DNA from 2 places in the Marinobacter sp. JSM 1782161 genome. Region 2 is predicted to be linked to the other one. Evidence: predicted binding sites of a transcription regulator. Region 2 holds the regulator's gene; the other holds the start of a gene.
The links. The regulator sigma-54, encoded in region 2, starts transcription at its own class of promoters, with help from an activator protein. The targets are predictions, from matches to a motif close to ANTGGCATNNANNTTGCTNT.
Positions count from the first base shown of each region.

Region 1: GQB00_RS03740 (PEP-CTERM sorting domain-containing protein) is a predicted target of sigma-54. The motif match lies at 1,847-1,866, and genes of this name have one in related genera.

Region 1 covers NZ_WSSA01000002.1:853,779-858,338, forward strand. The annotation lists gene GQB00_RS03735 (tetratricopeptide repeat protein) at 1-1,760, shown strand, start outside; gene GQB00_RS03740 (PEP-CTERM sorting domain-containing protein) at 1,906-2,601, shown strand; gene GQB00_RS03745 (PA14 domain-containing protein) at 2,799-4,560, shown strand, end outside.
Region 2 covers NZ_WSSA01000002.1:1,176,176-1,180,735, reverse strand. The annotation lists gene rapZ (RNase adapter RapZ) at 1-338, opposite strand, end outside; gene ptsN (PTS IIA-like nitrogen regulatory protein PtsN) at 367-834, opposite strand; gene hpf (ribosome hibernation promoting factor) at 865-1,173, opposite strand; gene GQB00_RS05190 (RNA polymerase factor sigma-54) at 1,285-2,799, opposite strand; gene lptB (LPS export ABC transporter ATP-binding protein) at 3,065-3,790, opposite strand; gene lptA (lipopolysaccharide transport periplasmic protein LptA) at 3,790-4,341, opposite strand; gene lptC (LPS export ABC transporter periplasmic protein LptC) at 4,319-4,560, opposite strand, start outside.

The DNA.
Region 1 (4,560 bases), 320 kb from region 2:
CACGCTACCTCAACGAGATCCTCAAGCAGGTGCCCCACCACGTCCAGAGCTCGGTCATGCTGGGCATGATCCGTTTCCAGCAGGGCCGGGTGGAAGAAGCCGAAGAGCTGCTCGCCCCCATCGCCCAGGCCCAGGATTCCGCCGCTGCGAGCAAACTGCTGGCGGCCGCCCAACTGCGTCTGCAACGCCCCGAACAGGCCCGGGAACTGCTTGAAAACCTGAGCGACGAACAGGCCGACCCGGGCGTACTGGCGCTGATGGGTATCGCGTCACTGGCCGCCGGCGACACCGTGGCCGGCCGCGAGTACATCGAGAAGTCGCTTGAGCTGAATCCCGAGAACACCGACCTGCGGTTGCGCTACGCGCGCTATCTGATCGGCCAGGGCCAGACCGCGGATGCCATCGAACAGGCGTCGGCCGTGATGGATACAGCGCCAGACAACGACCAGGCCCGGGCCCTGATTGTCGACGCCTACGCCAAGGCCGGTGATATCCCGGCCGCCGAGGAATCGGCCGCCGCCTGGGTCAAGGAACAGCCGGACAACGTCAGTGCGCGGATCATCAGCGGTGGTCTGGCCGCCGCCGGCGGCGATAACGACCAGGCCCGACAGTATTACCAGCAGGCCCTGGAACTGTCCGATACCGACCCACGGGCCAATAACGCGCTGGGGGCCCTGGCGGCCACCGAAGGCAACCCGGAGGAAGCGGCCAGGCAGTTTAAGGCCGCAATTGCCAGGACTCCGGACAACCGCCAGTCCATCCAGGGGCTGGCCCAGGTCAGCTCGCCGGACGCGCTGCGCCAATATCTGGAGTCGGTCGCCCAGGAACACCCGGACGCCGTGGCACCACGCCTGGCGCTGCTGGAGCTGGCGCTGCGCGCCCAGAACATCACCCGGGCTGACGAGCTGGCCGCGCGCCTGCTCGAACCGGTCAGCGAGACCGAGCTGTCACCGCACACCCAGGCGGTGGCCGACATCTACGGCGGCGTAGCCGGGACCAAGCTGCAGGAAGAGGACACCAGGGCCGCCCTGGCCATCATGCAACGGGCCCAGGTGCTTTTCCCCGACAACGAGAAAGTCACCCTGCAAACCGCCAGGGCGTATTTCGACGCGGGCAACCCGGACAAGGCCCGGGAGCTGATCCGAGACGCGCGACTGGCTCACCCGGATTCCGCGACGCCCTACCTGGTCGAAGCGACCTACGAAAAGGAGCAGGAAAACTACGGCAAAGCGGCCGACCTTTACGAGCTGGCGCTGGCCAAGGACGACTCCCCTCGCCTGACTTTGCTGTACGTGGGCGCGCTGCAGCAACATGGCCAGAACCAGCGCGCGATCGACACCCTGGAGAACGCGACCGGGCGCTACCCCGACAACCCCTCCCTGGAGCTGCGTCTGGCGATGGCGTACCAGTCCGTCGGTGAGAGCAAGAAAGCCATCGACGCCTACCAGTCGATTCTCCAGGGCTCACCACGGAACGTCGTGGCGCTCAACAACCTGGCGTGGCTGTATCATGAATCCGGGAAACAGGACGCCCGGGCGCTTGCCGAGAAAGCATACAGTCTCGAGCCCGACTCCGCCGCGGTCGCCGATACCTACGGCTGGATCCTGTTCCAACAGGGGAACCATACGGAAAGCCTCCCCGTGCTGGAAAAAGCCTACGCCCTGTCACCGGACACCCCGGAGATAGCCCAGCATCTGGCGGAGGTTTACCGCACCACCGGGCGCTCCGAAGACGCTGAGAAGATTCTCTCCCGGCTGTAACGGCGGGCTCGAGGCCGTCAGCATTCTTTACAATGCCGTTTTTGTACACACGTACTAGTTTGATGATTTTTTGATCATTCCAGGCGAATGGCACGCTACTGGCTCAGTTTTTCTGGTATCCGAACCGGCAGGAGGAGGCTCCGCCATGGGTATCAGAACCGCAGGATTGGCTCTCGCAGTGACAACAGGGATGCTGCTGGCGCCGACGCTCAACGCAACGGTGATCAACGCCGTTGATATCGCTTCCGGTTACGGCGGCGGCCTGACCTTCACCGCCACGGGTGGCGAGTTGGGCACCAAGACCGAATACGGCGTTACGGCAGCCGGCGTTGGCGTAGCCGGGGATGCCTCCGGCAACGAGATTGGCCTGCGTGAGAGCCTGACCGCCAGCTCCGCCAGCGGCTTCGAGCTCGGCGGCTTCACACTGGCGTTCCTGTACGATGGACCGGAATTTTCCGACGTCGAGGAAATTGCCCGGATCACGGCCTACTTCCTTGATGGCAGTTCCAGCGTCGCGATTCTCAAAAATGAATACATGAGCCCCGGCGATGAGTTCCTGACGCTAACCATCGACGGCAGCAGCAGTTCCGCCGCCATCACCGCGTCCAGCGCCGAAACCGGCTCGCCAGGGCTGGTCTCGGTGGGATCGATATTTGGCAACACCCTGATCGGCTCACTCACGTTCGATGCGCTCTACTCCGATACGTGCGGTATCGGCGCCTGCACCAACCAGAGCGACTTTTCCATCATGCGCATCATGACGGTACCGGAGCCCGGAACCTTGGGATTACTGGCACTGGGACTGGGGCTGCTGTTCCTGGCCGGCCGTCGCCGGAGCTGACATGACACGCATCAAGCTGATCCCGGAGCCTGTTCCGGCCCCGGGATCAGCCACGCCTGCACAATCCTCGCTCATGGTTTATCGGAATAACGTCACAGCCCAAAGATCAAAAGATTCCTAAATTCACGTGGCAGGCGTCGGTGAGGGGAACAATACTTCTTGTAACCTATTCTCGCTGCGCTGATTTCAGGTGACTTATGCTCAACGGAAAACATTTCCTAATAGGTGGCACCCTCGTTTTCATGCACGGCTGTCAGTTATGGCCTTCTGACGATGTTCAGGACTTACCGCCAACCGCAGCCATACCCGCCAGCAGTGAGCCGGGGTATGTTCAACTGAGAATCTGGACGGGCATCAGCGGCTCCGATGTCGCCGACCTGACCAGCATCGAGGCCTACCCCAACAACCCGAACAGCGTCGAAGAGATCACCAGCCTCGTTAATGAAGGGGCCAGGGGCACCAACTACGGCAGCCTGGTCAAAGGCTACATCGAAGCGCCCAGCAGCGGGGAATACACCTTTCACCTCGCGGGTGATGACGAGACGCAACTGTGGCTGAGCTCCGACGAGTCTTCGGGCAACATCCAGCAGATTGCATCGGTTCCCAACTACAGCCAGCCGCAGGTGTTCGACAAGTACGCCTCCCAGACGTCCGGCGTCCAGACGCTGGAGGGGGGGCAACGCTACTACTTCGAGATCCGGCACAAACAGGGCAACGGCGGCAACCATTTCGCGGTAGCCTGGGAAGGGCCGGGCCTTTCCCAGCAGATTATCGGCAGCGAATATCTCTACAGCGAAGGACAATCCAGCAATTACGATGACCAGAGCGCCGCGGAATCCTATTCCCTGGGTTACCGGGTGGGCTATTTCGACGCCGAGCAAGGGCTGGCCTTTGCCCCGGACTTCCCGCCCATGGACAGCGACCTGGATGGCATCTACGACAACTGGGAAACCGTCAACGGCCTGGACCCCAGCAACTCCGACGACGCCGCTTCCGACCCGGACGGCGACTTCCTGACCGCCGCCGACGAGTTCCTGATCGGAACGTCCGAGAATAACGCCGACACCGACGGTGACGGCATCCCCGACGGCCAGGAGTTCGCCTACAACCTGGATCCGCGAGATGGCACCGATGCGGCCAGGGATGCCGATGACGACGGTTACAGCAACCTCGAGGAATACCAGGCCGGCACAGACCCCAACAGCAGCGATGAAGTGCCCGAAGAAGACGTTCCGGATACTGGCACCGGGGCTACCGTTGCCGGTTTCGTGGGCCAGTACTTCGATGGCACCGACTTTGACACCTTCGTCAGCTACCGGACCGACGGCGTCGTCGATTTCGACTGGGGCAGCAGCGCCCCGATCAGCGGCGCCCCGTCCGATCAGTTCAGCGTGCGCTGGGTGGGCCAGTTCACCGCGCCTCACGGCAGCGGCTCGCGGGACTATGAGTTCATCACCAACACCAATGACGGGGTCCGTCTCTACCTGGATGGCGAGTTGGTGATCGACGACTGGTCCGAACATCCGACCACGGAATTCAGTTACAGCCGAAGCCTGGCCGCCGGCGAAACCGTGCCAATCACCATGGAGTACTTCGAAGGTTCCGGCAGCGCCGAGGCCCATTTCACCATCATGGATCAGGCGGACAACAGCGAGGTGGACGTCCTCGGAACTGTCATCACGGCCGAGCCGGGCAGCGCCAGCACGCTGGACTCCGACGAGGACGACATCCCTGACGCCTGGGAGATCGCCTACGGGCTGGCTCCTTTCCGGGACGACGCCACATCCGTGTCCAATGACAGCGGCGTGACCAACCTGCAGGCGTACGAAAGCGGTCTGGATCCCTACACCCTGGAGTCGACTTCCGGCGACACCGGTGGCGATGAAGGCGAAACCACCGAACCGGAACCTCCGGTCACCGATGTGACCGGCGAAGTCACCCTGTCCTGGACCGCGCCTT
Region 2 (4,560 bases):
ACATTGCTCAGCGGGTGCTTGCGGCGTGTGGCGTGGAAACGCTGCAGCAGGGCCTGGTCGGTGGCGTCGAGGAAGATGATTTCGACGTTCAGGCTGGCGCCCTTGAGGCGCTCGTGGATCTCGTCGAAGTTGGCAATCTCATCGGCCAGGTTGCGGGCATCGATGCTCACGGCAATATTGCGGAGCTTGTCCGGCGAGGCATTGCTGGCTTCCTCGGTCAACGGGAACAGCAGGCCGATGGGGAGGTTGTCGATACAGTAGAAGCCCAGGTCCTCGAGCACGTGCAGTGCCGTACTCTTGCCGGATCCGGAACGACCGCTGACGATGATCAGTTTCATGCAATGCCTTCGTCGAATCGGCGAATGGTTACTCGGGTTGCGTCATGACGCGGAACAGCTCGTCGGCGTCCCGGCATTGACGCAGGCGTTCGCAGAAGCTGCGCTCGTTGAACTTCTCGGCCAGCTGGCTCAGCAGTTCCAGGTGCTCGCTGGTCGCCTCCTTGGGGACGATCAGCACGAACAGCAGATCCACCGGCTGGTTGTCGATGGCGTCGAACGCAACCCCTTCCTCCAGGGTCAGCAGGGCACCCACCACATGATTGCAGCCGTCCAGACGGCAGTGGGGGATGGCAATGCCCTGACCGATACCGGTGCTGCCCAGCCGTTCCCGGGACACCAGGTTATTGAAGGTCTGGGTCTCGTCGAGCTCGGGGTAGCGCTTGGCTACGTGCTCGGCGATCAACTCAAGGATGCGTTTCTTGCTGGTTCCCGGCACACCACAGAGGGTGAGCTCGGGAACCAGGATGGACTGGATGGTTAATGGTGATTCCGTCATGGATGGAATGCTTTCCCTTGGATGGAACGGCTAGCGGCCGGCAGCACCGTGCATTCGATCAACGGTCTTTTCCTTGTGCTTGAGGATCTGCCGATCAAGTTTGTCGAGCAGGCCGTCAATGGCCGCGTACATATCTTCGTTTTCAGCCTTTGCGTGGATTTCACCACCAATGACGTGGAGTGTGGCTTCGGCCGTCTGGCGCAGCTTCTCCACGGACAGGGTCACCTGACAGTTGCTGATGTGGTCGAAATGGCGTTCGAGTTTTTCAAACTTGCCGGAGACATAGTCTTTCAGAGCGGGAGTCAATTCGACATGGTGACCTGACATATTGAGTTGCATAGGCTTCTCCTGTTGTCGATATGGCCGGGAGCAGAGAAGCTCCCGACGTTGAGCCCGTCGCACTCAGCGACGTTTGAAAACCGACTCTGGCTGGCCCTGGGCGCTTGCGTCTCAGACCAGTCTCTTGCGTTCGTTGGACGGCGGAATGTGCATCGCCTCGCGATACTTGGCGACCGTCCGTCGTGCCACCTTGATGCCCTGGTCCCCGAGCAGCGCTGCAATCTTGCTGTCGCTGAGGGGTTTCTTCGGGGTTTCGGCGGCGACCAGTTTCTTGATCATGGCACGAATTGCCGTGGAGGAACATTCACCGCCCTCGTTCGTGCTCACATGACTGGAGAAAAAGTACTTCAGCTCGAAGATACCGCGCGGCGTATGCATGTATTTCTGGGTGGTGACCCGGGAAATGGTCGATTCATGCATGCTCACTGCCTGGGCAATGTCCGAAAGGATCAACGGCTTCATGGCTTCCTCGCCATGATCCAGAAATCCCTGCTGATGTTCAACGATCCGGGTGGCGACTTTCAGCAGGGTCTCGTTGCGACTCTGCAGACTCTTGATGAACCATTTGGCCTCCTGCAACTGATCGCGCAGGTAGGTGTTGTCGGCACTGTTGTCGGCCCGGCGGATCAGCGCCGCGTAGCCGGCATTGACCCGGATGCGCGGGGCAATTTCGGGATTGAGTTCGACGCGCCAGCGGCCCTTCTGCTTGGACACCACCACATCCGGCACCACGTAATCCGGCTCGGCCTGGTCGAGAGAGTCGCCCGGCCGCGGGTTGAGCGTCTGGATCAGCGCCAGCACGCACTTCAGCTGCTCTTCGCTGAGGCGGCTGCGGCGAAGCAACTGGGCGTAATCGCGATTACCCAGCAGGTTGATGTAGTGGCTGATCACCAGGCGTGCCTGGGGCAGCCAGGGCGTCTCCGGTGGCAGCTGGTTGAGCTGGATCAGGAGGCACTCCTGCAGGTCCCGTGCGAACACGCCCGGCGGGTCGAAGTGTTGCAGGCGGCGCAGTACGGCCTCGACCTCGTCCAGTTCCAGCGGATCTTCCTCGCTGTCGTCGACCAGCCCGGCGTGGATGTCTTCCAGTGTCGAGATCAGGTAGCCGCGCGGGTCCACCGAGTCGAGCAGGGCGTGAGCAATGGCGCGGTCGCGCTCGCCCATGGGGGTGAGGTTGAGCTGCCAGAGCAGGTGGTCCTGCAGGGTCTCGGCGGGGGAGTTGCGTGATTCGAAGTCGGTGTCGTCGTCTTCTTCGCTGCGTGCTGCCGGTGCCGGGGCGGACTGGTAGATGTCGTCCCAGGCGGTGTCGACCGGCAGGTCATCGGGGATTTCCTGGTTGGTCTCGGTGTTCCAGTCGGGTTCGGCCGGCTCGTCCCAGCTATCGTCGTCCTGTGCGGTGTCGTTGCTGTCCTCGCCCTTGCCGTCAGCGGACGCGTCCTCGCCGTCGCTCTCACTATCCGCGGCGCCGTCTTCCTCTTCCGAGGTTTCCAGCATGGGGTTGGATTCGAGCGCTTGCTGGATTTCCTGTTGTAAGTCCAGCGTGGAAAGTTGCAGCAGGCGGATTGCCTGTTGCAACTGGGGTGTCATGGTGAGCTGTTGACCCAGCTTCAGCTGAAGCGAAGCTTTCATTACCATTGATTTAGTCCCGTCACCCTGTGGCCATCGACTGAGTTATTGCGCCTGGGCAAGACCTGTCCGGATGTCTCCGGACCTTGAAAACGCTCGTGTCAGAGGTCGGTCCGGCTTGCCAAGCAAATTCTTTGCCGAAGTTTACTGCTATGGGTGTCCCGATGACAATGTCTTGGTCGGCGGATATGCCCCGAGAGGTTTGCCGACCCTGTTTCGAGTTTAGCGTTTTGGCGCCCACTGCGATACCCATACCCGATTGACGGGCTCACATATGGAATTCGTTGCCCAGGTAGACTTCCTTGACCTGCTGGTTGGCCAGGATCTCCTCAGACTGTCCGGATGCGATAATATGGCCGCCGCTGACGATGTAGGCGTTCTCGCAGATATCCAGGGTTTCGCGCACGTTATGGTCGGTGATCAGCACACCGATGCCCTTGTCGCGCAGATGGCGGATGATCTGCTTGATGTCGCTTACCGAGATCGGGTCGACGCCGGCAAAGGGCTCGTCCAGCAGGATGAAGGCCGGCTCCATCGCCAGCGCCCGGGCGATCTCCACGCGCCGGCGTTCCCCGCCCGACAGCGCCATGCCCAGGCTGTCCCGGATATGCGTGATGTGAAACTCTTCCAGCAGGTTTTCCAGCCTTTCATCACGCTCCGCCCGGGACAGGCCCTTGCGCGTTTCCAGAATCGCCATGATGTTGTCGCGCACACTGAGCTTGCGGAACACCGAGGCTTCCTGGGGCAGATAGCCGATGCCGGAACGGGCCCGGCCGTGCATGGGCAGGGGTGTGATGTCTTTCTCATCGATGCTGACCCGGCCGTTGTCCGCCTTGACCAGGCCCACGATCATGTAGAAACAGGTGGTCTTGCCGGCGCCGTTGGGGCCCAGCAGGCCGACGATTTCCCCGCTGCGGATTTCCAGTGAGACGTCTTTGACCACTTTAATCTGCTTGTAGCTCTTCGCCAGATTGCTCGCACGCAGTATGGCCATCAGTTACCGGCCTCCGAGGTTCCGCTGCCCTGGCGTGGCTGGATAACCATTTCCACGCGTCCATCGCCACCATCGGACTTGCTGCCACCGCCGGCGGTGACGACGCGCCTGGCCGTGTCGTAGTCGATGCGTTCGCCCTTGAAGACGTTGCCGTTCTGGCGGATGACGGCTTTTTCCTCAAAGGTCAGCCGGTTCTCGCCGGCGGCGTAGATGATGGTCAGTGCTTCGGCGTCGGTTTTCGGTGTTTCGCCCTGTTGCGGCTGTATGTAGTGCGCCGGCTTGCCGTAGGCTTCGATGCGGTTCAGCGCGCCCTGGCTGCGGTAGAGGACGACCCGGTCCGCGGTCAGCTCGGTGGCGTCCTGGCGCACGACCACACCGCCGGTGTAGACCGCCGTACCCTTGGCGTCGTCGAGTCGGGCATTGTCCGCCGATACCTTGATCGGGCTGTCCGAATTCAGGTCAAAAGCCTGGGCGTTTGCGGCCAGCGCCAGGAGCGCGGCGCCCAGAAGGCGGCGCAGGGGCGCGCGTTTACTGCGCTGATGGCAACTCATACTGTCCTTCCACCTGTGATTGCAGTTTGACGATCCGTTTGTCGATCCAGGCTTTCATGCCCGTGGCGCGGGTCACGCCCCGGGCGTCGGTCAGGATCACCGGGGCGTCAGTGTGCACAATGCGTTTATCGTTATCCAGCGTAAGATGGGGGGTTTCCAGCTTGCCTTGCTTGCCGGATTCCAGGATCCGGCTGATGACCACGTTGCCGGTCAGGTCGA